2 linked regions of the Ruminococcus albus AD2013 genome follow. The protein of the gene in region 1 binds, or shares a complex with, the protein of each later gene. Links are inferred from orthologs where the notes say so. Each region holds a gene or a part of one and is shown in the gene's direction. Other genes may lie near its edges.

What was found.
Region 2: the proteins of secY (region 1) and secA are in contact, whole or in part, in a crystal structure (PDB 3DIN), measured with the Thermotoga maritima proteins. The link is inferred for Ruminococcus albus AD2013 from one-to-one orthologs. Residues at the interface, in WP_004081795.1 of Thermotoga maritima: Glu108, Gly109, Glu110, Glu111, Ala236, Glu237, Arg238, Arg239, Ile240, Thr241, Ile242, Gln243, Tyr244, Ala245, Arg246, Arg247, Val248, Thr249, Gly250, Arg251, Arg252, Val253, Tyr254, Gly256, Ala257, Ser258, Thr259, Tyr260, Leu261, Pro262; in WP_004082002.1 of Thermotoga maritima: Glu261, Ala262, Arg263, Lys300, Ala301, Arg302, Thr303, Ile304, Ile305, Leu323, Tyr324, Asp325, Pro326, Val329, Ser330, Tyr333, Ile336, Lys340, Phe345, Val349, Glu363, Phe364, Tyr374, Ser375, Gly376, Gly377, Glu393, Ile395, Thr482, Ser483.

What each region holds. Positions count from the first base shown.
Region 1 is NZ_JAGS01000001.1:2,754,704-2,763,966, reverse strand. What follows is about bases 5,717-8,617. They hold secY (preprotein translocase subunit SecY), read left to right. Parts: upstream 5,717-6,462; coding sequence 6,463-7,773; downstream 7,774-8,617. Other genes in these bases: map (type I methionyl aminopeptidase), read left to right, coding at 8,463-8,617; N773_RS0112250 (adenylate kinase), read left to right, coding at 7,804-8,439; rplO (50S ribosomal protein L15), read left to right, coding at 6,020-6,460; rpmD (50S ribosomal protein L30), read left to right, coding at 5,822-6,001; rpsE (30S ribosomal protein S5), read left to right, coding at 5,717-5,807. In the rest of the region: rpsS (30S ribosomal protein S19), read left to right, coding at 1-280; rplV (50S ribosomal protein L22), read left to right, coding at 297-632; rpsC (30S ribosomal protein S3), read left to right, coding at 653-1,471; rplP (50S ribosomal protein L16), read left to right, coding at 1,471-1,893; rpmC (50S ribosomal protein L29), read left to right, coding at 1,893-2,090; rpsQ (30S ribosomal protein S17), read left to right, coding at 2,109-2,366; rplN (50S ribosomal protein L14), read left to right, coding at 2,457-2,825; rplX (50S ribosomal protein L24), read left to right, coding at 2,842-3,159; rplE (50S ribosomal protein L5), read left to right, coding at 3,176-3,721; N773_RS0112290 (type Z 30S ribosomal protein S14), read left to right, coding at 3,739-3,924; rpsH (30S ribosomal protein S8), read left to right, coding at 3,941-4,339; rplF (50S ribosomal protein L6), read left to right, coding at 4,356-4,907; rplR (50S ribosomal protein L18), read left to right, coding at 4,926-5,285; more of rpsE, read left to right, coding at 5,304-5,716; more of map, read left to right, coding at 8,618-9,209; N773_RS20225 (KOW domain-containing RNA-binding protein), read left to right, coding at 9,209-9,263. UniProt on the Escherichia coli protein: The central subunit of the protein translocation channel SecYEG. Consists of two halves formed by TMs 1-5 and 6-10.
Region 2 is NZ_JAGS01000001.1:2,963,764-2,981,046, reverse strand. What follows is about bases 4,475-7,774. They hold secA (preprotein translocase subunit SecA), read left to right. Parts: upstream 4,475-4,862; coding sequence 4,863-7,574; downstream 7,575-7,774. Other genes in these bases: N773_RS0113255 (DUF1015 domain-containing protein), read left to right, coding at 7,664-7,774; N773_RS0113265 (S1C family serine protease), read left to right, coding at 4,475-4,546. Outside these bases: groL (chaperonin GroEL), read right to left, coding at 1-113; N773_RS0113280 (co-chaperone GroES), read right to left, coding at 260-532; N773_RS0113275 (response regulator transcription factor), read left to right, coding at 1,003-1,707; N773_RS0113270 (HAMP domain-containing sensor histidine kinase), read left to right, coding at 1,835-3,112; more of N773_RS0113265, read left to right, coding at 3,179-4,474; more of N773_RS0113255, read left to right, coding at 7,775-8,926; N773_RS0113250 (CotH kinase family protein), read left to right, coding at 9,077-11,449; N773_RS0113245 (zinc ribbon domain-containing protein), read right to left, coding at 11,505-12,347; N773_RS0113240 (YfhO family protein), read right to left, coding at 12,340-15,333; N773_RS0113235 (glycosyltransferase family 2 protein), read right to left, coding at 15,374-16,324; N773_RS0113230 (hypothetical protein), read right to left, coding at 16,334-17,131; N773_RS0113225 (hypothetical protein), read right to left, coding at 17,136-17,283. UniProt on the Escherichia coli protein: Required for protein export, interacts with the SecYEG preprotein conducting channel.

The sequences.
Region 1 (9,263 bases):
CAGAAGTGTTAAGAAGGGTCCTTACGTTCAGGAGGCTCTTTATAAGAGAGTAGTTGCTATGAACGAAGCAGGCGAGAAGAAAGTCCTCAAGACATGGAGCAGAGCTTCCACGATCTTCCCTGACTTCGTAGGTCATACATTCGCAGTACACGACGGCAGAAAGCACGTGCCTGTATATGTAACCGAGGATATGGTAGGCCACAAGCTTGGCGAGTTCGCTCCCACAAGGACCTACAAGGGCCACGCAGGCTCCAAGACCTCGAACAACGGTAAGAAGTAATTAAGGAGGATCAGACATGGAAGCAAAGGCTATACTGAGAACAGCTCGCATTGCTCCTCGTAAGGTACAGATCGTCCTTGATCTTATCAGAGGTAAGGATTACGAAATAGCAATGGCTACTGTTAAGAATACACCAAAGGCTGCAAGTGAATATCTGGAGAAGCTCCTCAAGTCCGCAGCAGCAAACGCAGAGAACAATCACAACATGGATAAGAACAACCTCTATGTTGCTGAGTGCTACGTTTGCCCCGGACCTATCATGAAGAGGATCATGCCCAGAGCTCAGGGCAGAGCATATAGAATTCTGAAGAGAACATCTCACATCACTGTTGTTCTCAAGGAAAAGGATTAAGCTGAAAGAGGAGGTAAACTATGGGCCAGAAAGTTAATCCGCACGGACTTAGAGTCGGTGTGATAAAGAATTGGGATTCCCGCTGGTTTGCAGATAAGAGCACTTTCGGCGACACTCTGGTTGAGGACTACAACATTCGTAAGGATATCATGAAGGACCTCAACAGAAGATCCAAGAACCCCGCTGACAAGTGCGTTTACGCAGGCGTTCCCAAGGTTGAGATCGAGCGTTTTACCGGTAAGGACGGCGCTCAGAAGGTTAGAATACACATTTACTGCGCTAAGCCCGGTATGGTTATCGGTAAGGGCGGCGCTGAGATCGATAAGCTCCGCGAGAGCATCGAGAAGAAGATCGGCAAGAGCGTTGCTATCAACATCGTTGAGGTAAAGAACCCCGACATCAACGCTCAGCTGGTAGCTGAGAAGATCGCTCACGATCTGGAGGACAGAATCTCCTTCAGAAGAGCTATGAAGCAGTCCATCGGCAGAGCAATGAAGCTGGGCGCTAAGGGTATCAAGGTAAAGGTAAGCGGTAGACTTGCCGGTGCCGAGATCGCTAGAAGCGAGAGCTATCACGAGGGTACTATCCCGCTGCAGACCATCAGAGCAGATATCGACTACGGTACTGCTGAGGCTCACACAACTTATGGTCGTCTGGGCATCAAGGTATGGATCTACAGAGGCGAAGTTCTCAAGGGTGAGGTTGCTGCAAGCGACAGACGCGACGTAAGCGACAAGAACGATAAGAAGCGCAGACCTCGCAGAGACGACAGGTCTAAGGATAACCGCAGAGACTTCAACAAGGCTCGCGGCATGAAAAGAGAAGGAGGTAACGCATAATGCTGCTTCCAAAGAGAGTTAAGTTCAGAAAACAGCACAGAGGTCGTATGACCGGTAAGGCACTGAGAGGAAACAAGGTTTCTTACGGTGATTTCGGTCTTCAGGCTCTCGAGCCCGCATGGATCACCTCTAACCAGATCGAGGCTGCCCGTATCGCTATGACAAGATACATCAAGAGAGGCGGTCAGGTTTGGATAAAGATATTCCCTGACAAGCCTGCAACAAGAAAGCCCCTGGGTACCCGAATGGGTAAAGGTAAGGGCGCTCCCGAGTACTGGGTAGCTGTTGTTAAGCCGGGCAGAGTAATGTTCGAGATCGCAGGTGTTCCCGAGGAGACTGCTAGAGAGGCTATGAGACTCGCTATGCACAAGCTCCCTATCAAGTGTAAGTTTATAGTAAAAGAAACGGGTGGTGAGCAGTAATGAAGGCTAATGAGATCAAGGAAATGACCGCAGACGAGCTTAACACCAAGCTCGCTGAGCTTAAAGAAGAGCTGTTCAATCTTCGTTTCCAGCACGCTGTGAACCAGCTGGAGAATCCCAAGAGACTTCAGGCTGTGAAGAAGGACATTGCTCGTGTTAAGACATTCATTCGTAAGCATGAGTCCGAAGCTCAGTAATAAAGGAGGAGGATCACTGTGAGCGAAAGAAATCTGAGAAAAACCAGAGTCGGTACTGTTGTATCGAATAAGATGGATAAGACTATCGTAGTTGCCATCAAGGATAACGTTCAGCACCCTCTGTACAAGAAGATCATCAAGAAGACTGTTAAGCTGAAGGCACACGATGAAAACAACGAGTGCGGTATCGGCGATACAGTAAAGGTAATGGAGACAAGACCTCTTTCCAAGGATAAGAGATGGAGACTTGTCAACATCATCGAAAAGGCTAAGTAATACATTTATGAGTGCAAGGTACTTTGGCAGAGCGGTCGCCGCTTCTGCCGCGGTACTGAGTCCCAGTGATTTGAAAGGAGGAGCGCTTCAATGGTACAGATGCAGACTTACCTGAAGGTTGCAGATAACTCCGGTGCTAAGGAGCTTATGTGCATCCGTGTTCTCGGCGGTACGAGAAGAAAGTATGCAAACATCGGTGACGTTGTAGTTTGTTCTGTTAAAAAAGCAACACCAGGCGGAGTTGTTAAGAAGGGCGATGTAGTTAAGGCTGTCATCGTTCGTTCAGCAAAGGGTCTGAGAAGAGCGGACGGTACTTATATCCGCTTCGATGAGAACGCTGCTGTAATAATCAAGGAAGACAAGAATCCCAGAGGTACACGTATATTTGGACCTGTGGCTAAGGAACTGAGAGATAAGGATTATATGAAGATCCTGTCCCTGGCTCCCGAAGTTCTGTAATGGAGGTGTCGTTGAAATGAATAAGGTACACGTTAAAACCGGCGACACAGTCGTTATCCTGTCCGGTAAGGACAAGGGCAAGCAGGGCAAGGTACTTCAGGTTGCCCCCAAGGAAGGCAAAGTGATCGTTGAGGGTCTGAACGTTGCAAGAAAGCACGTTAAGCCCAGAAACGCTCAGCAGCAGGGCGGTATCGTTGATGCTGAGGCAGCTATGTACGCTTCCAAGGTAATGGCAGTTTGCCCCAAGTGCGGCAAGCCCACAAGAGTAGCTCACAAGTTCCTGGAAGATGGAACTAAGGTAAGAGTTTGCAAGAGCTGCGGCGAAGAATTCTAAGAAGGAGGAGTTAGACATGGCTGCAAGACTTAAAGAACAGTATGTTAGCACAGTAGCTCCTGAACTGATGAAGAAATTCGGCTACGCTAACGTAATGCAGATCCCTAAGCTGGATAAGGTAGTTATCAACGTCGGCTGCGGCGCTGATAAGGATAATAAAAAGGTCATCGATGCTATCATGACCGATCTGGCTGCTATAACCGGTCAGAAGCCCATCGTTTGCAAGGCTAAGAAGAGCGTTGCTAACTTCAAGCTGAGAGATGGACAGATCATCGGTGTTAAGGTTACACTGAGAGCGGAGAAGATGTATGAATTCGTTGACAGACTGTTCAACGTTGCATTCCCCCGCGTAAGAGATTTCAGAGGTATCAACCCCAATTCCTTCGACGGCAGAGGAAATTACTCCACCGGTCTGAAGGAGCAGCTGATCTTCCCTGAGATCGAGTATGATAAGATCGACAAGGTTAGAGGTATGGATATCAACTTTATCACTACCGCTAAGACCGACGAAGAAGGCAAGGAGCTGCTCAGACTGATGGGCGCACCTTTCGCTGAGAAGTAATGAGGAGGATACGTTAAATGGCAAAGAAGGCTATGATAAATAAGCAGCAGGCTGCTCCTAAGTATTCCACTCGTGCTTATAACAGATGCAAGATCTGCGGCAGACCCCATGCATATCTGAGAAAGTTCGGCGTTTGCCGTATCTGCTTCAGAGAGCTGGCTCATGACGGTCAGATCCCCGGCGTTAAGAAGGCAAGTTGGTAAAAAGGAGGTAGGCACAATGCAGATTACAGATACTATTGCAGATCTGTTAACAAGAATACGTAATGCTAGCACTGCTAAGCATGCGACTGTCGATGTACCTGCATCTAACATGAAGAAGTCTATCACACAGATCCTCGTAGATGAGGGCTATGTAAAGAACTTCACCGTTATCGAAGACGGCAAGCAGGGTATCATCAGGATCACACTCAAGTATGATGAGAACAGAAATTCCGTAATAACAGGGCTGAGAAGAGTTTCCAAGCCCGGTCTGAGGATCTACGCAAGCTGTGAGGATATGCCTAAGGTAATCAAGGGCATGGGTATCGCAATCGTATCCACCTCCAAGGGCGTTATCACCGACAAGAAGGCAAGAGAGCTGAATGTCGGCGGCGAAGTCCTCGCATTTGTATGGTAATAAGGAGGGCTGAGAAATGTCAAGAATAGGATTGAAGCCCATTACTGTTCCCGCAGGTGTAGAGGTAAAGGTTGCTGATGGCAACGTAGTTACAGCTAAGGGTCCCAAGGGCACACTTACAAAAACATTCCATAAGGATATGATCATAAAGGTTGACGGCAGCACTGTTACAGTTGAGCGTCCTTCCGAGGATAAGCTCCACAAGAGTCTGCACGGTCTGACCAGAACACTCGTAAACAATATGGTTGAGGGTGTTGCAAACGGTTTCTCTAAGAAGCTCGAGATCGTTGGTGTTGGTTACAGAGCACAGAAGCAGGGCAAGAACCTGGTTATGAACCTGGGTTTCTCTCATCAGGTTATCTTTGCGGAGACTGACACTATCAAGATCGAAGTTCCCGATCCTAACCACATCGTAGTATCGGGCTGCGACAAGCAGGAAGTAGGTCAGTTTGCTTGTGAGATCCGCGAGAAGCGTCCCCCCGAGCCTTATAAGGGTAAAGGTATCCGCTACGAAGGCGAGTACATTATCCGTAAGGAAGGTAAGGCCGGTAAAGGCGCTAAGAAGTAATAAAAGGAGAGAATCACTATGGTTAAAAAGCTTGACAGAGCTAAGGCTAGAATCAAGAGACATCAGAGAATCCGCAACAAGATCAGCGGTACTCCCGAATGCCCTCGCCTCAACGTATTCCGCTCCTCTAAGCATATATATGCACAGATCATTGACGATGTTAACGGCGTAACACTGGCTTCCGCTTCCTCTATGGCTAAGGGCTTTGAGGGCAATGGCGGCAACAAGGAAGGCGCTCGCAAGGTCGGCGAGATGATCGCAGAAGCTGCTAAGGCAAAGGGAATTGAAAATGTCGTATTCGACAGAGGCGGTTTCCTTTATCACGGCCGTGTGCAGGAGCTTGCAGACGGTGCCCGTGAAGGCGGACTTAAATTCTAAGGTAGAGGAGGAAATACAATGGCTTTAATAGATGCTTCAAAGATCGAAGAGCTGCAGGAAAAGGTCGTAGCAATTAACAGAGTATCCAAGACTGTTAAGGGCGGCCGTATCATGAAGTTCTCCGCACTTGTAGTAGTTGGCGACGGCAACGGTATCGTTGGCTTCGGCATCGGTAAGTCGGGCGAAGTTCCCGACGCTATCAGAAAGGCTATTCAGGACGCTAAGAAGAACCTGGTAAAGATCTCCCTGAAGGGTACAACAATTCCTCACGAGATCGTAGGTAAGTTCGGCGCAGGTGAGGTTCTCCTCAAGCCCGCCGCTCCCGGTACAGGTATCATCGCAGGCGGCACTGTGAGAGCAGTGGTTGAAGCAGCCGGCATAAGAGATATCAGAGCAAAGTCGCTTCGCTCTAACAATCCTTACAATGCAGTAAGAGCAACAATCAACGGTCTGACCAGCGTAAGAAGCGCTGAGGCTATCGCTGAACTGAGAGGCAAGACTGTTAAGGAAATATTTGAATAAGGAGGATAAACAGTATGGCTAACCTGAAAATTCAGCTGACTAAGAGCCTGAGTGGCAGAAGCGAAAAGCAGATCGCCACTGCAAATTCTCTTGGTCTGAGAAAAATCGGGGATACGACCGAGCAGCCCGACAACGCTTGTACACAGGGCAAGATCAAGCTGGTATCCCACCTTATTAAAGTAACCGAAGCGTAAGCAGGGAGGTGCGACAACATGAAGCTTCACGAATTATCACCTAATCCCGGCGCAGTAAGAGACGTTAAGCGTGTGGGCAGAGGTCACGGTTCAGGAAACGGTAAGACTGCAGGTAAGGGTCACAAGGGCCAGAAGGCTAGATCCGGCGGCAGCATCAGACCCGGCTTCGAGGGTGGTCAGACCGCTCTTGCAAGAAGAATTCCTAAGCGTGGATTCAATAATATATTCGCAACTAAGTATGCGATCATCAATGTATCCGATCTTGAAAAGTTCGTTGACGGCACAGTAGTTGATTTTGAACTGCTGAAGGCATCCGGCGTCCTCAAGGAGGAGTATGATGGAGTAAAGGTCCTCGGTAACGGAGACCTCACCAAAAACCTTACCGTCAAGGCTGCTAAGTTCTCAGCAGCAGCTAAGGAGAAAATCGAAAAGGCAGGCGGGAAGGCTGAGGTGATGTAATTGTGATAGAGACATTTCGTAATGCCTGGAAGGTTCCGGAATTAAGAAGAAAGCTTCTATTTACATTTTTCATCATCGTAATATACAGGATAGGCGGTTCCGTTCCGGTCCCCTACCTCGATTCTGCAGCACTGAACACATGGTTCCAGGGCAGCAAAGATTCAGGTGACTTCTTCAGTTACCTGAACGTCCTCTCGGGCGGTAACTTCTCAAAGGCAACACTGATGGCTCTGTCCGTTGGTCCTTACATCAACGCTCAGATCATCATTCAGCTGCTGACCTACGCACTTCCTCCTCTGGAGAGACTCTCCAAGGAAGGCATGGAAGGCAGAAAGACTCTGAACAAGATCACCAAGTACACAGCACTTGGTATCGCACTGTTCCAGGGCTGGGCTTACTACAGAACTCTGATGAACGTTGACGGTCAGCAGATCGTACTGTACACAGGTCAGACCTTTGAAAGATACTTCACTGAGATCATCATTGTCCTCTGCTTCGTAGCAGGAGCTTCGCTGACTATATGGCTGGGCGACAGGATCAATGAAAAGGGAATAGGCAACGGCGTATCCATGCTGCTGTTTGCAGGTATCATCGCAAGAGGACCTGATGCTGTTATCAGCCTCTGCAAGATGATGGCTACAGGCGACGCTAAGAATATGATACTCGTTCCTATCATCATCGTAGTATTCATCCTGATGATCGCGTTCATAATCTTTATGAACAACGCTGAAAGAAGAATACCGATACAGTATGCCAAGCGCGTTGTAGGCAGAAAGCAGTACGGCGGTCAGAACACATTCATCCCGATCAAGATCGCGATGAGCGGCGTTCTCCCTATCATCTTTGCGATGAGCTTTATGTCTATACCTGCAACACTCAAGCTTTTCACAGGCGCACCTAAGCAGGGTACATTCTACGCAGGTCTCCTGAAATGGTTTGAGTATGATCATCCGTTCTACGCAAGTCTGTACTTCGTTCTCATAATCGCGTTCAACTACTTCTACGTAAGTATGTCATACAACCCGATCGAGATCGCTAATAACCTCAGACAGAACAACGGCGGCGTACCCGGTATAAGACCCGGTAAGCCTACCAGCGACTACTTCCAGAAGATACTCAGCAAGATCACTCTGGTCGGCGCTGTGTTCCTGGGTATAATCGCTATCTTCCCTATCATATTCACCGTTATCACAAAGATGAATATCGCAATGGGCGGTACCTCTATACTCATCGTTGTAAGCGTTGCGCTTGAAACAGCAAGAACTATGGAATCTCAGATGATGATGCGTCATCACTCGGGCTTCCTGAAATAATAAAGTCCGATCGAGAAAGGGGTAAGACTAATGAACAATATCATTCTTTTGGGCGCTCCCGGTGCCGGCAAAGGCACTCAGGCAGAGAACATCTGCAAGGAGCTGAACATTCCTACCATTTCCACAGGCAATATGCTCAGAGCTGCTGTTAAGGCAGGCACAGAGTATGGTCTGAAGGCGAAGGCAGCTATGGACGCAGGCGCACTTGTTTCCGATGATATCGTTATCGGTATCCTCAAGGACAGAATTGCTGAGCCTGACGCACAGAATGGCTTCATTCTCGACGGCTTCCCCAGATCTGTTCCTCAGGCCGAGGCTCTGGACGCTATGGGCGTTCAGATCGACAAGGTCATTGAGATAGACGTTGCTGATGAAACAATTCAGCAGAGACTTTCTGGCAGAAGAGTTTGCCTCGACTGCGGCGCTACCTACCATGTAGAGTTCAAACCCTCCAAGGTAGAAGGCATCTGCGATGTATGCGGCAAGCCCATCGTTATCCGTAAGGACGACGAGCCCGAGACTGTTAAGAGCAGACTGGACACATATCATAAAACTACCGAGCCTCTCAAGGGTTACTACGAGAAGCAGGGTAAGCTGACCTCTGTAAAGGGCCGCGAAACTGTTGAGGAGACTTCCGCAGCAGTTATGGCAGTTCTCAAAGGTTGATTGTAATAGAAAGCGCGATATAAATGATATGTATTAAATCCAATAAGGAAATTGAAAAGATGCGTAAGGCAGGTCAGCTGACCGCCGGAGCATTAAAGGCAGCAGGTGAAGCACTAAGACCGGGCATGACTACTCATGAACTGGACAAAGTGGTAGAGAAGTTCATTCTCTCCCACGGTGCTAAGCCGGGATTTAAGGGTTACGGCGGATTTCCCGCTGCAGCCTGCATATCCGTGAATGACGAAGTTATCCACGGTATCCCCGGCGGCAGGAAGATCATGGAAGGCGATATAGTTTCTGTTGATACAGGAGCTTTCGTGGACGGATATCATGGTGATTCCTGCATGACATTTGCCTGCGGCAAGATCTCGGACGACGTACAGGCACTTCTTGATTCCACCGAGCAAAGTCTTTATGAGGCCATCAAAATGGTGAAGCCCGGAGTAAGGATAGGCGACATCGGTGCCGCTATACAGAAGTACAATGAAGACAGAGGTTTTTCAGTCGTCAGAGAATACTGCGGACACGGACTGGGCAGAGATCTTCACGAAGATCCCGAAGTTCCTAACTACGGTAAAGCAGGTCATGGCGTAAGGCTTCAGGCAGGCATGGTCATCTGTATCGAACCTATGATAAATATGGGCGGTGCAGGAATAAAGGTAATGCCTGACGGCTGGACAGTCAAGACACTGGACGGAAAATGGTCCGCACATTTTGAACACACTATCGCTGTTACACAGGACGGCTGCGTGATACTCAGCAAACTGTGATGACAGAGGGTGTTATACAGGTCGGTTCACTGGTATGGGCGACAGCAGGCCGTG
Region 2 (17,283 bases), 220 kb from region 1 along the record:
ACTACATTTCTGCCCTTGGGTCCCAGTGTTATCTTAACGGTATCAGCCAGCTGGTCGATACCTGCCTGCAGTGCTTTTCTGGCTTCTTCGCCGTAAATGATCTGCTTTGCCATTGTAAATTACCTCCGTTTTGATAATTCATAATTCATAATTCATAATTCATAATTTTTGCGGAAGACTAATGCTTACTGTTAGCTATGAAGAATGATATGAACTATGGTAATTGTAATATTTATCTATACCTGATGTACCTGTGCAATTATTCAACTACTGCCAGAACGTCCTCCATTTTAAGAATGGTATATTCCTGTCCGTCAACCTTGACATCTGTGCCGCTGTACTTGCTTACCAGCACTTTGTCGCCGACCTTGACATTCATCTCAACGTCCTTCTTGCCGGGACCTACTGCTACTACCTCAGCTACCTGGGGCTTTTCCTTGGCAGCGCCTGCAAGTATGATACCGCTTGCTGTAGTCTCCTCAGCCTCGGTCATCTTTATAACGACTCTGTCCATAAGGGGTTTGATATTCATTATAATTTCCTCCTCGTATATATAGAATTATATGTTGCAAAATGTTGTTTTAGCACTCTTTGTATCCGAGTGCTAAGTATATTGTACCACGATTTTTATAAATTGCAATACGTCTACCCGATTTTTGTAGATTTGCACAAATAGAGGTCTGTGTATACCATGAAAATTGTGTTAGTATGTGTCTGTTATTTTATGAAGTTTTATGTTATAATTACTATAATTAGTAATGTGATAAAAATCATCTGTTGTAGACTTTGTGATTATTCTTTGAATATTTCTGTTCTCGTTGCATTTAATTTATAAGATGTTCACAAAAAATTAGTACTGAGTTCACAAAAGTTGATTGTAAATTTGTTATACTGTAATTACTAATTTATCATTTAAATTATATTGCTATCCCCTCAAAGGGACAGCATAAAATTAATAGCTTGCAGTCCGGGTGTGGCTGAGGCGACGAAAGGAAGATGAATATGTCACTGGGAAGAGTCTTGGTAGTTGATGATGATAAGAATATCTGCGAGCTGCTGCGTCTTTATCTGGAAAAGGACGGATATGGCGTTATCCTGGCTCACGACGGTGAAGAAGCGGTCGTAAAATTCAATGCGCTGAAGCCCGATATCATTCTGCTTGATATCATGCTGCCCGGCATCGACGGCTGGCAGGTATGCCGTGAGATCAGAAAGAAGTCAAACGTTCCGATCATTATGATAACAGCTAAGGTAGAGACCTTTGATAAGGTACTGGGTCTTGAGCTCGGTGCTGACGATTATATCGTCAAGCCATTTGATACCAAAGAGGTTATCGCGAGGATCAAGGCAGTTTACAGAAGAGTTGGTCAGTCCTCTGCAGAGAGCGAGATCAAGGAAGTCAAGTATGACAAGCTTTCTGTAAATATGACAAGATATGAGCTGAGAGTTAACGGTCAGGTAATGGATACTCCCCCGAAGGAGCTGGAACTGCTGTTCCATCTGGCATCGAACCCCAACAGAGTTTATACCAGAGATCAGCTTCTTGACGAAGTATGGGGCTTTGAGTACTATGGTGACTCGAGAACTATCGACGTTCATGTAAAGAGACTTCGTGAAAAGCTTGAGGGCGTTTCCGACAAGTGGGCACTGAAAACTGTTTGGGGCGTAGGCTACAAGTTTGAAGTTTCCGAAAACAACAATGAATAACGGCAAAAGTATATTTACAAGGTACTTTGCGATTTGCTCAGCAGTAATACTGATAAGCTTTTGTTGCTTAGGAACAGTATTACTGCTTGTTTCTTCAAGGTACTTCTTAGATGAAAAAAAGAGCCTCATGCTGAAAGATGCCAGGGCTCTTGCTTCATATACGCAGGAAAAAATGCTGGAGCAGCCTGACAGATGGCGTGAAGATGTGGCAGCGGAGATGAAGACCTATGCCATAGGCAGCAACTCCGATTATCTGCTGTGCAGTGATGATGGATATGTAGTGGCGGCTACCGGCGGCGAAGTCGAAAACATCGACCCCGAACTGCTGATAAAATTCAATGGTACTACTACATACTCCTATGACGACCTAAACGGCGAACTTGACGAGGTCTGCCATATCACGGGCGATTCCTTTTCCGCCAACGGTCCGAGGTACTATGTGCTGGCATACTCGCCAAAATCACAGCAGGACAACTACACCAAAAACATCATGGAGATATTCATGGTCAGTGCGATAGCCGTACTGCTGGTAGTAATGTTCCTGGTGTATTTCGCTACGCTGAAGCTGACAGAGCCTATCACCGAAGTCGCAGAGATAGCCAAAAAGCTTGGTAACGGCGATTTCTCGGTAACACTCCCCGAGTATACCACCAAGGAGTTCAATGAACTCTCCATAGCCTTCAACGAAATGGCTGCCAACCTGAAAAGCTATGATACCATGCGTAACAGCTTTCTGGCAAACGTTTCACATGAGCTCAGGACACCGATGACTTCCATAGGCGGCTTTGTAGACGGCATACTTGACGGCACTATACCGAAATCACAGCAGAATTACTATATGAGGATAATCTCCTCCGAGGTCGGAAGACTTACCCGTCTTGTAAAGAGTATGCTGAACCTTGCCAAAATAGAAGCAGGAGAGCTTGAACCCAACAAGACTTCTTTCCCTGTGACCGAGCCGATACTAGATACCCTGCTGACCTTTGAGCCGAGGATAGATGAGAAAAACATCGATATCCGCGGACTTGATGTGCAGAGGATAAATATGTACGCCGATATCGACCTTATACATCAGGTGATGTACAACCTTATCGAAAACGCCATAAAGTTTGTGGATAAGGGCGGCTATATCGAATTCTCATTCGAGGACGGAGAGGATGCTACTTCCGTTTCCATAAGGAACAGCGGCGAGGGTCTGGCTGAAGACGAGCTTCCGCTGGTATTCGACAGATTCTACAAAACAGATAAATCCCGAGGCATACACGCTCAGGGTCTGGGGCTGGGACTTAATATCGCACGCTCCATAGTCGAGATACACGGCGGCAAGATAATGGTAAAGAGCCTTAAAGGCGAGTATACCGAATTCACCTTTACCATACCCAAAGCCGAGAAAAACGAGGAATGATGAACGTCAGAGGACTGCTGTTCGCGGCAGTCCCCTTTTTACAAATAAAAGAGAGGTGATAACCTGATGGATCTTGAGAAAGACCTCACCGAGAACACCCAAGGCGAGACCACCGATGAGGACATTACCGATGCCGCAGAAAAGCTCGCCAAGGATGCATCGAACAGCTGGGACTACAGCATAAAATATTTCAATATGCCCAAGGGGGCAGTTGAAAATGATGAGATAGTTGACGGAGATTTCTGGCGCGGCATAACACTGCCCGATATCGAGGAAAAGCCGCGAAGCAAAGGTATTGCAAAGCGTGTTGTACTGAATACGCTGTTTGCCGTGATATTTCTGGGCACAGGTTTCCTTATCGCCTGCGTGAGCGCAAGGGGAAAGGGCGTGGTATCAAACCTCGTCACAGGCGGCAAACATATGACTTTCAATATGAAAGTCGCCGACAGACCCGAAGTCGGTGATGAACTGAAAGACGAAATGGGCAGATACACCGCTCAGGGCATTGCAGAAGTCTGCGGGCCTTCGGTAGTATCCCTGGATATATTCACCGAGCAGAGCACGATAATGCCATCGGGCAAGGGCAGCGGCATAATCCTAAGTACCGATGGATACATTGTATCCAATGCCCATGTTATCGACAAAGCCAAAAACGGTATAAAAGCCGTACTGAGCGACGGCAGGGAGTACGCGGCGGAAGTAATAGGCTCCGACCCGCGGACGGATATCGCAGTTATAAAGATACCCGCCACCGACCTTCAGCCCGCTGAATTCGGAAATTCCGATCAGGTAAAGCTCGGCGAGGACGTTGTATGCATAGGCACTCCCGCAGGATACAGACACTCGATAACAAAGGGTGTGGTATCGGGCACTGACAGAAGAGTTATCCCCGAAAATTCCACAGCAGGTGTCAGCTGCCTTCAGGTAGATGCAGCTATAAATCCCGGAAATTCGGGCGGCGCAATGTTCAATATGTGGGGACAGGTCATCGGTATAACCTCATCGAAGCTTGCTTCCATCGACTATGAGGGCATAGGCTTCGCCATAACCACAAACGAGGCAAAATCCGTGATAGAAGACCTTATGGAAACAGGCACTGTAAAGGGCAAGGCGCGTATGGGTATCGTGTTTGTGCAGATATCCGAAGCAACAGCCGAACTGACAAATTCTACCCCCGGTCTCAGCGTGCAGAGCATAGCCCCCGAATGTGATGTTGCCAATACCGACCTTCAGCCCGGCGACCTTATAACGCACATCAACGGCACATATGTGAACGATATCGAAGATGTTCCTACTTTTGTCAGAAATATGGAACCCGGCGATGATGTGACCTGCCATGTCATAAGAAAGACAGGCGATAAGGAAACGGAATTTGATATAACATTCAAGCTGATGGACGACAGAAATACTCTGGCAGAGGATACCGACGAATAACAGACAGCCCGTAAACGCCCTGAAGCGGCTACGGGCTGTAGCTATGTAGTGAGGAATGCCAAGGAAACAAAGCGCGCGGTCAAGCCTCGCGCTAGCAGGCTTGCGGAAGAGCACACCATCAGCTTTGCTGATGGTGTGCTCTTCCGCAAGCCTTTCACGAAAGGCTTGACCCCAAGCTCGCCTCCTTGGCATTCTATCCCACGAAAGCGTTAAACAAGGTATTGACTTTTTCGGGTGTTTAGTGTATAATATAATAGTCTATTTATATCAATAACAGAAAGTTTCTTTACTGTACAATAAAAAGGTGGCTAGATAAATGGGATTACTTGACAAATTATTCGGCAACTACTCCAAAAAGGAGCTTGCCAAGATCGAACCTATCAAAAATAAGGTGCTGGAGCTCGAGGATAAGTATGCGGCTATGTCCGATACCGAACTGGGCGAACAGACCGCCGTGCTGAGAAAACAGGTCGAAGATGTTTCCGACCTTGACAAAGTTCTGCCCGATGCTCTCGCAGTATGCCGTGAAGCTGCATGGAGAGTTCTGGGCAAAAAGCCTTATCCTGTTCAGATAATCGGTGCTATCGTTCTGCATCAGGGACGTATCGCCGAGATGAAGACAGGTGAAGGTAAAACTCTGGTTGCTTGTCTTGCAGCGTATTCCAACTCGCTTTCGGGCAAGGGCGTACACGTTGTAACAGTCAACGACTATCTGGCTAAGTTCCAGTCAGAGGAAATGGGTAAGGTATTCAACTTCCTGAATACTTCCATCGGCTGTGTACTGTCAGGTATGGATAAGACCGCAAAGAGAGTGGCTTACAACTGTGATATCACATACGGTACGAACTCCGAACTGGGCTTCGATTACCTGCGTGATAACATGGTAATATACAAGAAGGACAAGGTGCAGAGAGAGCACGCTTTCGCTATCGTGGACGAGGTTGACTCTATCCTGATAGACGAAGCAAGAACTCCTCTTATCATATCGGGTCAGGGCGACAAGTCAACCGATCTTTATAATCTGGCTGACAAATTCGCAAAGACCCTGAAGCCCGTTACCGTTATCGAAATGGATGACAAGATCGATAACGACCAGCTGGACGGCGATTACATCATCGACGAGAAGGCTAAGACTGCCACCATCACCAAGAGCGGTGTAAAGAAAGCAGAGAAGGTATTCAACGTTGAAAACCTCATGGACGCTGAGAATATGACTCTGGCACACCACATCAATCAGGCGCTGAAAGCTAACGGCGTTATGAAAGAGGGCGTTGACTATATCGTTCGTGACGGCGAAGTTCTTATCGTTGACGAGTTCACTGGCCGTGTTATGGACGGCAGACGTTTCAACGACGGTCTGCATCAGGCAATCGAGGCTAAGGAAGGCGTTGAAGTCAAGAGAGAATCCAAGACTATCGCTACCATCACATATCAGAACTATTTCAGACTTTACAATAAGCTGTCGGGTATGACAGGTACAGCTCTTACCGAAGAGGACGAGTTCAGAGAGATCTACAAGCTGGACGTTATCGAGATACCTACCAACAAGCCCGTAATCAGAAAAGACCACCCCGATGTTGTATACAAGACCGAGGCAGGCAAGTTCGATGCTGTTATCGACCAGATCGTTGAGTGTCATGAAAAGGGACAGCCTGTACTGGTTGGTACTGTATCCATCGAGAAGTCCGAGCACCTCTCCAAGCTGCTGAAGAAGAAAGGCGTTCCTCATAACGTGCTGAACGCTAAGTATCACGATAAGGAAGCTATGATCGTTGCACAGGCAGGTAAGTTCGGTGCTGTTACCATCGCTACCAACATGGCAGGCCGTGGTACCGATATCACCCTGGGCGGTAACGCTGAGTATCTGTCCCTCGCAGCACTCCAGAAAGAGGGCTACACCGAGGAACAGGCTGTTGAAGCAGCAAGCTACTCCAACACAAATGACGAGGAGATCCTCACCGCAAGAAAGAAGTACAGAGAGCTTTACAAGAAGTTCGATGAAGAGGTAAAGGAAAAGGCTGAAAAGGTAAGAGAGGCTGGCGGTCTCTATATCATCGGTACAGAAAGACACGAGTCCAGACGTATCGATAACCAGCTGAGAGGACGTTCTGGACGTCAGGGCGACCCCGGCGAGAGCACATTCTTCCTCTCCCTTGAAGATGACCTGATGAGAATATTCGGCGGCGATCGTATCACAAGCATGATGGATACCCTCAACGTTGACGAGCATACTCCCATACAGTCCAAGATGCTTTCCAGCGTTATCGAGTCTTCACAGAAGAAGATCGAGGGCAGAAACTTCAATATCAGAAAGAACGTCCTCAACTACGACGACGTTATGAATACTCAGCGTGAGATCATTTACAGCCAGAGGCAGCAGGTTCTCGACGGCGAAGATCTGCACGATTCCATCGAGAAGATGATAGACGACTTCATCGATGACTCTGTAAATATGTATGTTCAGGGCGAGATCGCTGATGACTGGAACCTGGTTGGCCTGAAAGAAAGACTCAACGGTCTGTTCACCACCGAGGACGACTTCAACTATACCCCCGAGGAACTGGATGAAGTATCCCGCGATGAGATCGTAAATACTCTCAAAGACAGAGCTCAGAAACTCTACGATGCAAGAGAGGAAGAACTGGGCGAAGAACTGCTCCACGAGATCGAGAGAGTTTGTCTGCTGAAGGTAGTTGATACCAAGTGGATGGATCACATCGACGATATGGAAGAGCTCAAGAGAGGTATCAGCCTGAGAAGCTACGGTCAGAAGAACCCTGTTGTTGAGTACCGTATGGAAGGTATGGATATGTTCGATGCAATGATCGAATCTATCCGTGAGGATACAGTAAGAATGCTGTTCACCATCAAGGTAAGACAGCAGGTAGCTCCCCAGAGACAGGAAGTGCTCAGACCTATGGAGCATCACAATATGACTATCCGCAACAAGAACAAAGTCGGCAGGAACGATCCCTGTCCCTGCGGAAGCGGCAAGAAGTACAAGGATTGCTGCGGAGCAAACGACTGACAGACTTATAAATAATAATGATGAACAGGACGGCTGATGACCGTCCTGTTTTCGGATATACAATCGATATGACGGAGAGTGAATAATATATGTCAACAGCATTCAAAGGGGCGGATATCCTTCTGCCCAAGGATACGGATATGAACAAGTGGGCAGTAGTTGCCTGTGATCAGTATACCTCTGAACCCGAGTACTGGAACAGAGTTGAAAAATACGTAGGCGATAATAAGAGCGCCTATAACCTGATACTTCCCGAGGTGTACCTTGAACAGCCCGGCGTGGATTACAGGATAGACAAGATACACCGCACCATGAAGGAGTATCTTGAAAAGGGCGTTTTTGAAGAATACAAAGATGCTATGATATATATTGAGCGCATTCAGTCCGATGGCAGAGTAAGGGCAGGTATCATCGGCAGTATCGACCTTGAACAGTACGAGTACTACAAGGGCTCCGAATCTCAGGTAAGGGCAACAGAAGCCACCGTTATCGAGCGTATACCGCCCCGCATCAAGATACGCAAGGGCGCTCCCGTTGAACTCCCCCATATCATGATACTCATTGACGATGCCAAAAAGCGTATCATCGAACCCCTTGCAGATAAGAAGGACGAGTTCACAAAGCTCTACGATTTCGACCTGATGGAGGGCGGCGGACACATCACAGGCTGGCTTCTCGATAAGGAGACAGAAGAGATAGTCGTGAGCCATCTGGAGCAGTTCTCTAAACAGGAAGCTTTTGAGCGCCGCTACGGCATAACAGGCAGACAGCCCCTAACCTACGCTATGGGTGACGGCAACCACTCCCTTGCCACTGCAAAGGAATTCTACGAGACCCTCAAACGCGCAGACCCCTCGGCTGACCTCTCCGACCACCCTGCAAGATACGCTCTTGTCGAGCTGGTAAACCTACATTCTCCTGCCCTTGAATTTGAAGCTATTCACCGTATAGTTACAGAAGTCAACGAAGATGACCTGGTAAAGGCGCTGACAGAAAAGCTCGCCCTCTCCGATGAGGAAAGCGAGCAGAGCTTCATTATCGTTCAGAACGGCGAGGAGAAAAAGGTATTTGTCCATGCGCCAAGCTCAAAGCTGACTGTTGGCTCTCTCCAGAATTTCCTTGACAACTACACCAAGGAATTCGGCGGCAAAACCGACTATATCCACGGCGCAGAGGTAGTTAAGGAACTCTCCAAAAAGAAGAACTCCATCGGATTCCTGCTCCCAGATATGGGTAAAAACGAGCTCTTCCCCACCGTTATCGAAGACGGCGCTCTCCCCAGAAAAACTTTCTCCATGGGTCACGCCGCAGATAAGCGCTTCTACGTTGAAGCCCGCAGGATAATCAAGTAACGAACAACAGGCAGTTCATATACGGACTGCCTGTTTTGCATTGGAATACATTGGATATCACCTGCGTTTATATGATTGACAATTCACCTCATATTTAGTATAATAAAAAAGTGTGATACCATCTGATGATACGGAAAGGGCGGTGAGGTCATGGAAGATAAAGCAAATAAAAAGAAGGCGGCCATTGCTGTCGCTGCAAGTGCAGCAGTGCTTGGCATTATCGCGGCCGCTGTGATATTCCTGACCCCGAAAGATCTGGTCATCAGCGAGATATGTGCCGAAAATGACGGCAATTTCGAGGAAGCTTCTCTGCGTGACAGCGAAGGCAAGCTTTGCGACTGGATCGAGATATACAACCCGAACGTAAAAGCTGTTGACCTTAAAGACTACACCCTCTGCCGTGATGGCAAAGCCGACCATGCCATCAGCGGCGGTACAATACCTGCCCGCGGCTATGCGCTGGTATACTGCACCAAAAACGGCTTCGATGACCCCGATGTTATATCTGCGGATATAAAGATACCAAAGGGCGAGGAATGTACCATATCACTGAAAAACGGCGGTATTGCCGTTGACAGCATCACTGCCGCGCCAGCCCCTAAAGGGTACACGGTATGTTCCGGAAAAAACGGGGCATATATCACCCTTGCGACCCCCTGCGCCAAAAATTCTGAGGTAAAGTGCGCTTCACAGGTAATATTCTCCAAAGAAAGCGGATTTTATCCCGATGCCATCTCCCTTGAAATGACCGCATCGGATTCCGCAGGTATATACTACACCACCGACGGCACCGACCCCCGAACTTCTGATACAGCGGAGATATATTCCGATCCCGTCGATATCAGGGACAGAGCGGGTGACAAAAATGTACTTTCCGCCATGGACCCTATGAAGATACAGCTGGAATACCGTCCCGGCAAAGTCGAAGCCCCGAAAGATAATGACGTTGACAAGGGCACTGTGATACGCGCCTGTGCTAAGTCTGCGGACGGCGAATGGGGCTTGGTCAGCACCGCATCTTACTTTGTGGGACTTTCCCCCGCCGCCCACAGCAATATGCCCGTCATATCACTGGTGACAGAACCCGACTCTCTCTACGACCACGAAACAGGCATATACGTCCGCGGAAAGGTATACGAGGATTACTACCCCACAGACCCCAACCACCTCTATAACGGCTCGATACCCGCCAATTACAATCAGAAAGGCAAGGATTGGGAACGCCCATGCACTTTGCAGTTCTTTGAAAGCGACGGAAGTCTTGTATTCACACAGGAAGCAGGTATGAGGATACAGGGCGGCTGGTCAAGGGCTGATTACCAGAAATCTTTCAGATTCTATGCCCGCTCCGAATACGGAAATAAAAGCTTCGATCACCGTTTCTGGCAGGGGCTGGATACCGCCGAGGGTCAGGACGATGACAGCTTCTCGACCTTTGTACTGCGAAACGGCGGAAATGATTCAAACTATCTGAAATTCAAGGATCTTATGCTGCAGGATATGGCAGATGGATTCTCCTTTGCCACACAGACAGGCAGACCATGTGTCCTCTTTATCGACGGCGAATACTGGGGGCTTTATGTTCTTCAGGAGGATTACTCGCAGGAGTATTTCACCCGCCACTACGGAGTGAAAGAGAAGTCTGTCGCCATATACAAAAATAACGCACTTGACGAGGGGCTTCCCGAAGATGAAACAAGCTTCAATGATATGCAGAGCTTCATCTCCGAAAATGACATGAGCATCGGGGATAACTACAGCCGTGCCTGCCAGCTTCTTGATATGGAGAACTTTATCGACTACTGCGCCGTCGAGATGTACATATTTAACGATGACTGGCCACAGAACAACTACGGCTTCTGGCGTTCAGCGGACGGCAGCGAATACGGCGACGGGAAATGGCGTTTCTTCATGTTCGATACCGAATCCTGTGCCTGCCACTACAATATGAAAGGCGCCGAAAAAAACCTTTTTGAATATCTGGATGAAAAAAAGCACAAACCCCTGACCAAGATGATACTAAGTCTTCTGGAGAATGATGAGTTCCGCACAAAGCTGATAACAAGGCTGATGGATATGGGTAACTGCACATTCACACCCGAGCGCCTTGAAAGCTTCATAAATACCTACAGCGATGCATACCTGTCAGAAATGCCCGCATACTATCTCAGATTCCCTACCAACCGAACAGTAGAGCGTTCATCTATGCCGATGATATCACGTATGACAAAATTCTTTTCAAACAGACAGGATAAGCTCATAGAATACCTGAGCACCGAATATGACCTTGGAAAGACGAGAACTATAACCGTGATCTCCGAAAGCACCGATATTACCCTTAACGGCTGTGAGATCGGCAAAAACTGCGATTGCAGATACTTCGATAACTCACAGATCACTTTGACCGCAGAGGGTAAGGTAATATGGGAGATATCTAAAAAAGGCAGGAAGACAGAAGAGATAACAGACCGTACTCTCACTATTAATGTCACCGATGACATCACGATAAAAGCAAGATCTTAACAGCATACAAAAAAGACTCTGTACCGCGCAGGTGCAGAGTCTTTTATTATACTTATCACATTCTGTATCCGCAGTTTGAGCAGAACAGTTCATCATCGCCAACAAGCTCACCGCACTTGGGGCAAAGCTTTACTGAGGGGCGCTTGGGTCTCATATCAGAGGTATCGACTGCGGGAGTTTCGGGCTGATAGAAAGTCCCGGTGTTTACAGGAGCCTCATTGTAGGTCGCAGGCTTTGTCTCGCCTGTAAGACCCTGTACAGACTGAGTATTCTCACCAAATCCGAAAGCACTGCTTTCCTGTTCGTTGTTTTCGGGAACGGATATATTGTTATCAGTGCTGACAGGCTGAGCTTTTTCTTTCTTGCCGCCGCGTGGAACTTCTGCCACAAAATCCTCACCGCCGACACGTGCCAGTACCACAATACCCGAAAGGATAAGCAGCAGACCTGCGATGAGAGGGAAGCCTACCTTTGCCAGTGCAGCAACACCAACGAACTTGTCGCTGTCATAATTGGTCTTGAAATACTTATCAAAGAAATCAGTACCTAAAATATCGTAAAGTTTTAAAGCAGGATAGATGCACAGCACAGGGCTCATGAATATATTCGCCCAGCCGAAGGCTTTGCCCATGCGTTTGAATTTTGCAGCAGAGAACGCCCAGAACATCATGACCAGTGCGAACACGGCTACCGAGATATAGCTGCTGTTCCTATAAAGAAAATCTTCAAGATTAAAAGACATATCATAAACTTGTCTCGAGAAGAACTGAGTATACAGCAATCCCGGAAGATAGTCATCTGCCGCAGAGCAAAGTGCCAGCAGTGCCGCGATACAAGTCATAAAGCATACTCCGCCGCCGCTGTTAGTCATTTTTTTCCTGCCAATAGTTTTAGCCATCGTTACCATCACCTTCATCAGAATTTTTCACAATACTATTATCATAACCCATTTGCGCCGTTTTGTCAACAGTATTTTCTGTCTTGGGGGCAGGAGGGTTGTCGTTATCGGCTATTTCTATCATCATCGGTTCGGGCACCAGCGCACCGCTGTATTTCGGTTCGGGCAGAGGTTCTTCCTCGGGTTCTTTTTTAGCCGAATGTTCAAACAGCTTACGCAGATACTTGCCGTTCTTGATATCCGCAAGGGCTACCACAGCAAGCAGTATCACACCGAATATCGATATCACCAATGATAGCCGCCAGTAGTTCGGCGAAAACTTCATCTTTACCGTATTTTCGCCCTTTTCAAGGGGTATGGCGATAAGGCTGTCGTCAACTGCCTTCTGAGGTTTTGTCGGCTTGCCGTTTACCTCTATCGTCCAGCCGTTTTCATAGGGGATAGTTGTAAACAGCATCTGACCGTCCTTTTCCGCATTAACTTTGCCTGTAAGCTCGGTATCCGCAAACTCGGTCACTTCAAACACGCTGTCCTGCATTTCTTCAACAGCCTTTGCAAATCCGTCATAGTCGAAACTGTAGAACAGCTTGTCACGCCAGTAAGCCTCGTTTTCATCATTTGCAATGGTTATGCGGACACGTATCTCCTGATCTTTCAGGAATCTGCCTATCTTCATGATGGAATAATTATCCCCCACGAAGAACTGACCAACATATTCCATATTGTAAGCATCGTCAACGTAGTCGTCCTCGGGCTGATACCAGATATTGCAGCTGCGCTCGTATTTCGTTGGCAGGTACATATAAAGGTCGCTGTCCTTATCCATGCGTACCACGTAATCAACATGGCATTCCTTGTTGTTCTCATCCATCGGGTAATACTTTATATGCCCGTCGGTAGTATTTATGGTCCGGACGTTCTCGTTGTCGCTGTTGATGATATCCACAGGCTTGAAGAAGTTATATTCCTTGCCCGCCAGTGCATTGAACAGAATATTCTGATTTTCAAAAGGATCATCGTCACCCAGCTCGACCTCGGAAATATCGCCCTTTGCAGCTACGCCAAGACCAAGTGTATTCGGGTTTTTATAGAACTTGAAAGTCGTCGGGACGATCTTTTTCTCACCGTCCACAACTTTCTCATGGTCAATGCTTATCTCGGTTTTTATCTGATACTCAGGCGGCACCTTGTACCTGCTGCTGACATACATATCATTACCCTTTTTGTCCATTATATACTTTATATCGAATATAGCATCGGTCATGGGGGTAGCGCCGTCATATTTGGTGTAATGTCCGCCGTAGGCAAATCCCAGCCTGTGAAGCATCAGCAGTGCAGGGGCGTTCATGGTCGAGCTTGAATGTGAAAGGCTCTTATAGCCCGTACCTATCGCATCATTTACAGTGCGGTGGAAAGTAGCTTCCATACGGTAGAAAGGCTCGGGGTCGTACTCCTCTATCGTATCCACAGCCTTTCTCAGGTCGGACATATAAGGTTCGTAGGAACTGTATTTGGAGTATGAAACATCGATATCTATCTTCTTGATAGTGTCGATATTCACGGCAAAAAGTTCAGCCGTAAGCACAAGGGTCAGAGAGAAAGCCACTCCCCTTGAACGAGGATATTTCCGTATAAGATACAGCAGCACGAAATAAACGGTAAGCGCTATCATGCTGACCCATATGCCCTGTATGATATTGTATGGATCTCCGTTAGCATTCTTTCGGGTGACGAACAGCTTGAAGTGGGAATAGTTCTCCCTTTCGCACCAGAAAAGGAATACCATCAGCCCGAAGAATACTCCGCCGATATTTTTCGCGGTCACGCCCTCAAGGTTTTCAAACGCCTTGAAAGCCATGCACACCAGCATGAATGAGAATATGAAAGAGTACCTGAAAGGCAGCCAGTTAGGCACCTGAAAACCGTGCATAGCCATATCCCAGGGCTTTATATACATAAGCACCGTGAGTATCACCGTGAGTACGGCATCGGCAGTCTTTTCCTTTACGTTGATCTTCTCGTTCATGAAATACAGGGGCACCAGCAGAAGTACAGCTGTACCACAGTATATCATGGGCATACCCTCGGGGTAGACCGTATCGTAGGTCATGGGGAAAAGCTTGGTGATGAATGTGAGAAAATCAAACTGTGTCGCCAGTGAGAAATCAGGGTCGGTGAACTCGAATTTGCCAAGCTTCAGCGAATTGTATACAGGTATCAGCACCCATGCAGAGCACATCAGCGCCACGACCGTACCCGCACCGAAAGCCAGACATCTCAGTATGAACTTCTTTGGCAGAGCTCTTTCGGGGTCTGAAAGGCATACATAGCAGAAATAGAAGAACGTGAATATTCCCACCATATACCCGATATAGAAATGTGCTATGAACATCAGTGCCAGAGGTATTATATAAGGCAGTAGCCTGCCCTCATACACCAGCCTGCGCACGCCCCAGCATATCAGCGGCAGATAGATAAGACCGTCCAGCCACATGGGGTCCATCAGCTGAACCACCATGAATGCCATAAGTGCGTACATCAACGGGAATAATACCAGCGAAACTGCCTTCGGCGGGTGCTTTGCTGTCTTTTTAAGGAAAAAGCAGCAGGTCACCGCAGATGAGCCAACCTTTGCCAGCTGCATTATCAGTATCGCAGTCAGCATCATATGCCGCGGCAGAAGCGCTATTATTATCATAAAAGGGCTCGCCAGATAGTAGGCAAATATGCCGAACATCTCACCGCTGAGATTTCGCGACCAGTTGTATATCCAGCTTTCCCGCCCCCAGAATGCTTCGCGGTAATGCTCATAATAATAGACGTACTGTCCGTTCAGGTCAAGCACCAGCACGGAGCTGTCGCCTATGGGGTGTATCCTGAAAAATACATAGGAGCCGTACATTATCGCAGCGGCAAGAAAAAACACCGCAAAGTACAGTCTTCTGTCGATGCAGAATCCGCCTATGCCCTCCACAAATCTTCTCAAAAAGCTGCCCCTCTTGTCAGGGGGGCTCAACTTTTGTATATTATCCATTCTTATCTTTATCCTCTCTTCGGCTGACTATTTCCCTTATTATATACCTCGGTCGCTGTTTTATCTCTTCGTATATCTTGGCGATATAGTAACCTATCACGCCAAGGCTGAACATGATTATGCTCGATGTCAGCAGCTGAAGGATTATGACCGTCGGGAAGCCTGCCTCGGAATTCCCGAAAAATTTATTGTAAAGCGTGTTCACGCCCAGTATCACCGATATCAGGAAAGTTATCACGCCGAATATGGTAACTATCTGCAAAGGCGCAGATGTAAATGATGTTATATTGTTAACCGCGAATTTTATCAGCTGGCTCGTCTTCCATTTTGACTGCCCTATCTCGCGGTCAGCGACTTCAAACAGCACCCTTTCGGTGCGGAAGCCTACCCAGCCCGACATCGCCCTGAAAAACGTAAGTCTTTCGGGCATACGGTTGAGTGCGTCGATAACGCACCTGTCCATAAGCTTGAAATCGGAAGCGTCCTGCATATCCAGTCCGCCCGTACTGCTTATCAGCCTGTAAAACAGCAATGAGAAACCCTTGTACATAAAGCTTTCCCTGCCCCTGTCTTTTTTGCGCCCCTCGACTATATCAACTCCGCCCTTTTCCCATATGCGGTACATCTCAACGATGGTATCCACAGGAAACTGCATATCGCAGTCAAAGATAACGGCGCAGTCGCCCTTTGCAGTTTCAAGTGCCGCAAACATAGCGCTCTCCTTGCCGAAATTGCGCGAAAAATTCACAGCGACGATATGGCTGTCAGCCTTTGCGAGAGCTGTCATTTTCTCCCATGTCTTATCAGCCGAACCGTCGTTTACGAATACTATCTCATAATCTATATTATTTTTATCCATGGTACTTCCCACAGCGGCGGCAGTGCGTTCAACATTGCCCTCTTCGTTGTAGGCAGGTATCAGTACAGATATCAAATCATTCACTCCCGAATATCAGTTTTCCTCGGTCACTTCCGTATATTCTCCGTTTTTTCTGATAATTCCGTGTCTTACGGAATTTGCCCTTACAGCAAAGGTAATAACCATGATGTACGCGGTCAGCTTGCTCATAAAAGCCAGCAGTCCCGCAACGTCCTGTATACCCTGAACCCCCGCAAGACGGTTTATCATATCGCTCAAAAGACCCACCGCTATGCATAGCGCGGTCTTGTTGCCGATATCCTTCATGCGCAGTATATCCGTGCGGTTATCAGTCAGCAGAAGCTTCCTGCTTTTGACAAAACTGCCGTCCTTATCATCCGCCGCCATAAGCAGGTCGTTAGCATCAAAAAACGCTATCGCCCCGAACACCATTCTCAGCGCGAGAGCGGTGACAGCCATACCCAGCACACAAGCCGTTATGTTGCCAGCTGTGCCGCGCCCTCTGATGATAAATTCAAACAAAGCCGCCAGGCCAGCACTTAATGCTGACACAGCCGTTCCCACAGCGGAATTTCTTTCCAGCAGCGATAACACTCTTTCACGCTGTGTCTGAAAGTCTGTGCTTTTTTCTTCCATAATGCCGCGCACATTTTTCCAAAGTGCGATACCCCCAAGCCCGCTAATGCGGACAGGGGGTCGCTCTTCATCTTTTCTTTTTATAGCATCGTACTGTCTGACGCACAATTCTCCAAGCTCTCTCGTTCCCGCCGCACAAAGGGCGAAACCGATAGCTTTCAGCACATATCCCGCTGACCAGTCAAGGGGCAGCTGGATAAGCAGCACTGTCATTCCAAGAAAAATAAGGTACATTCACTCAGCTCTTTTTCTTGAACGAGGATTTTATCAGCAGAGCAGCGCCTGCAAATATCATTCCGAACATCAGAACGTATACATAAAGGGTATTGCCGTATTTTGCATGGAAATTCAGCGACGACAGCAAAGATATCACTATCACCAGAAGT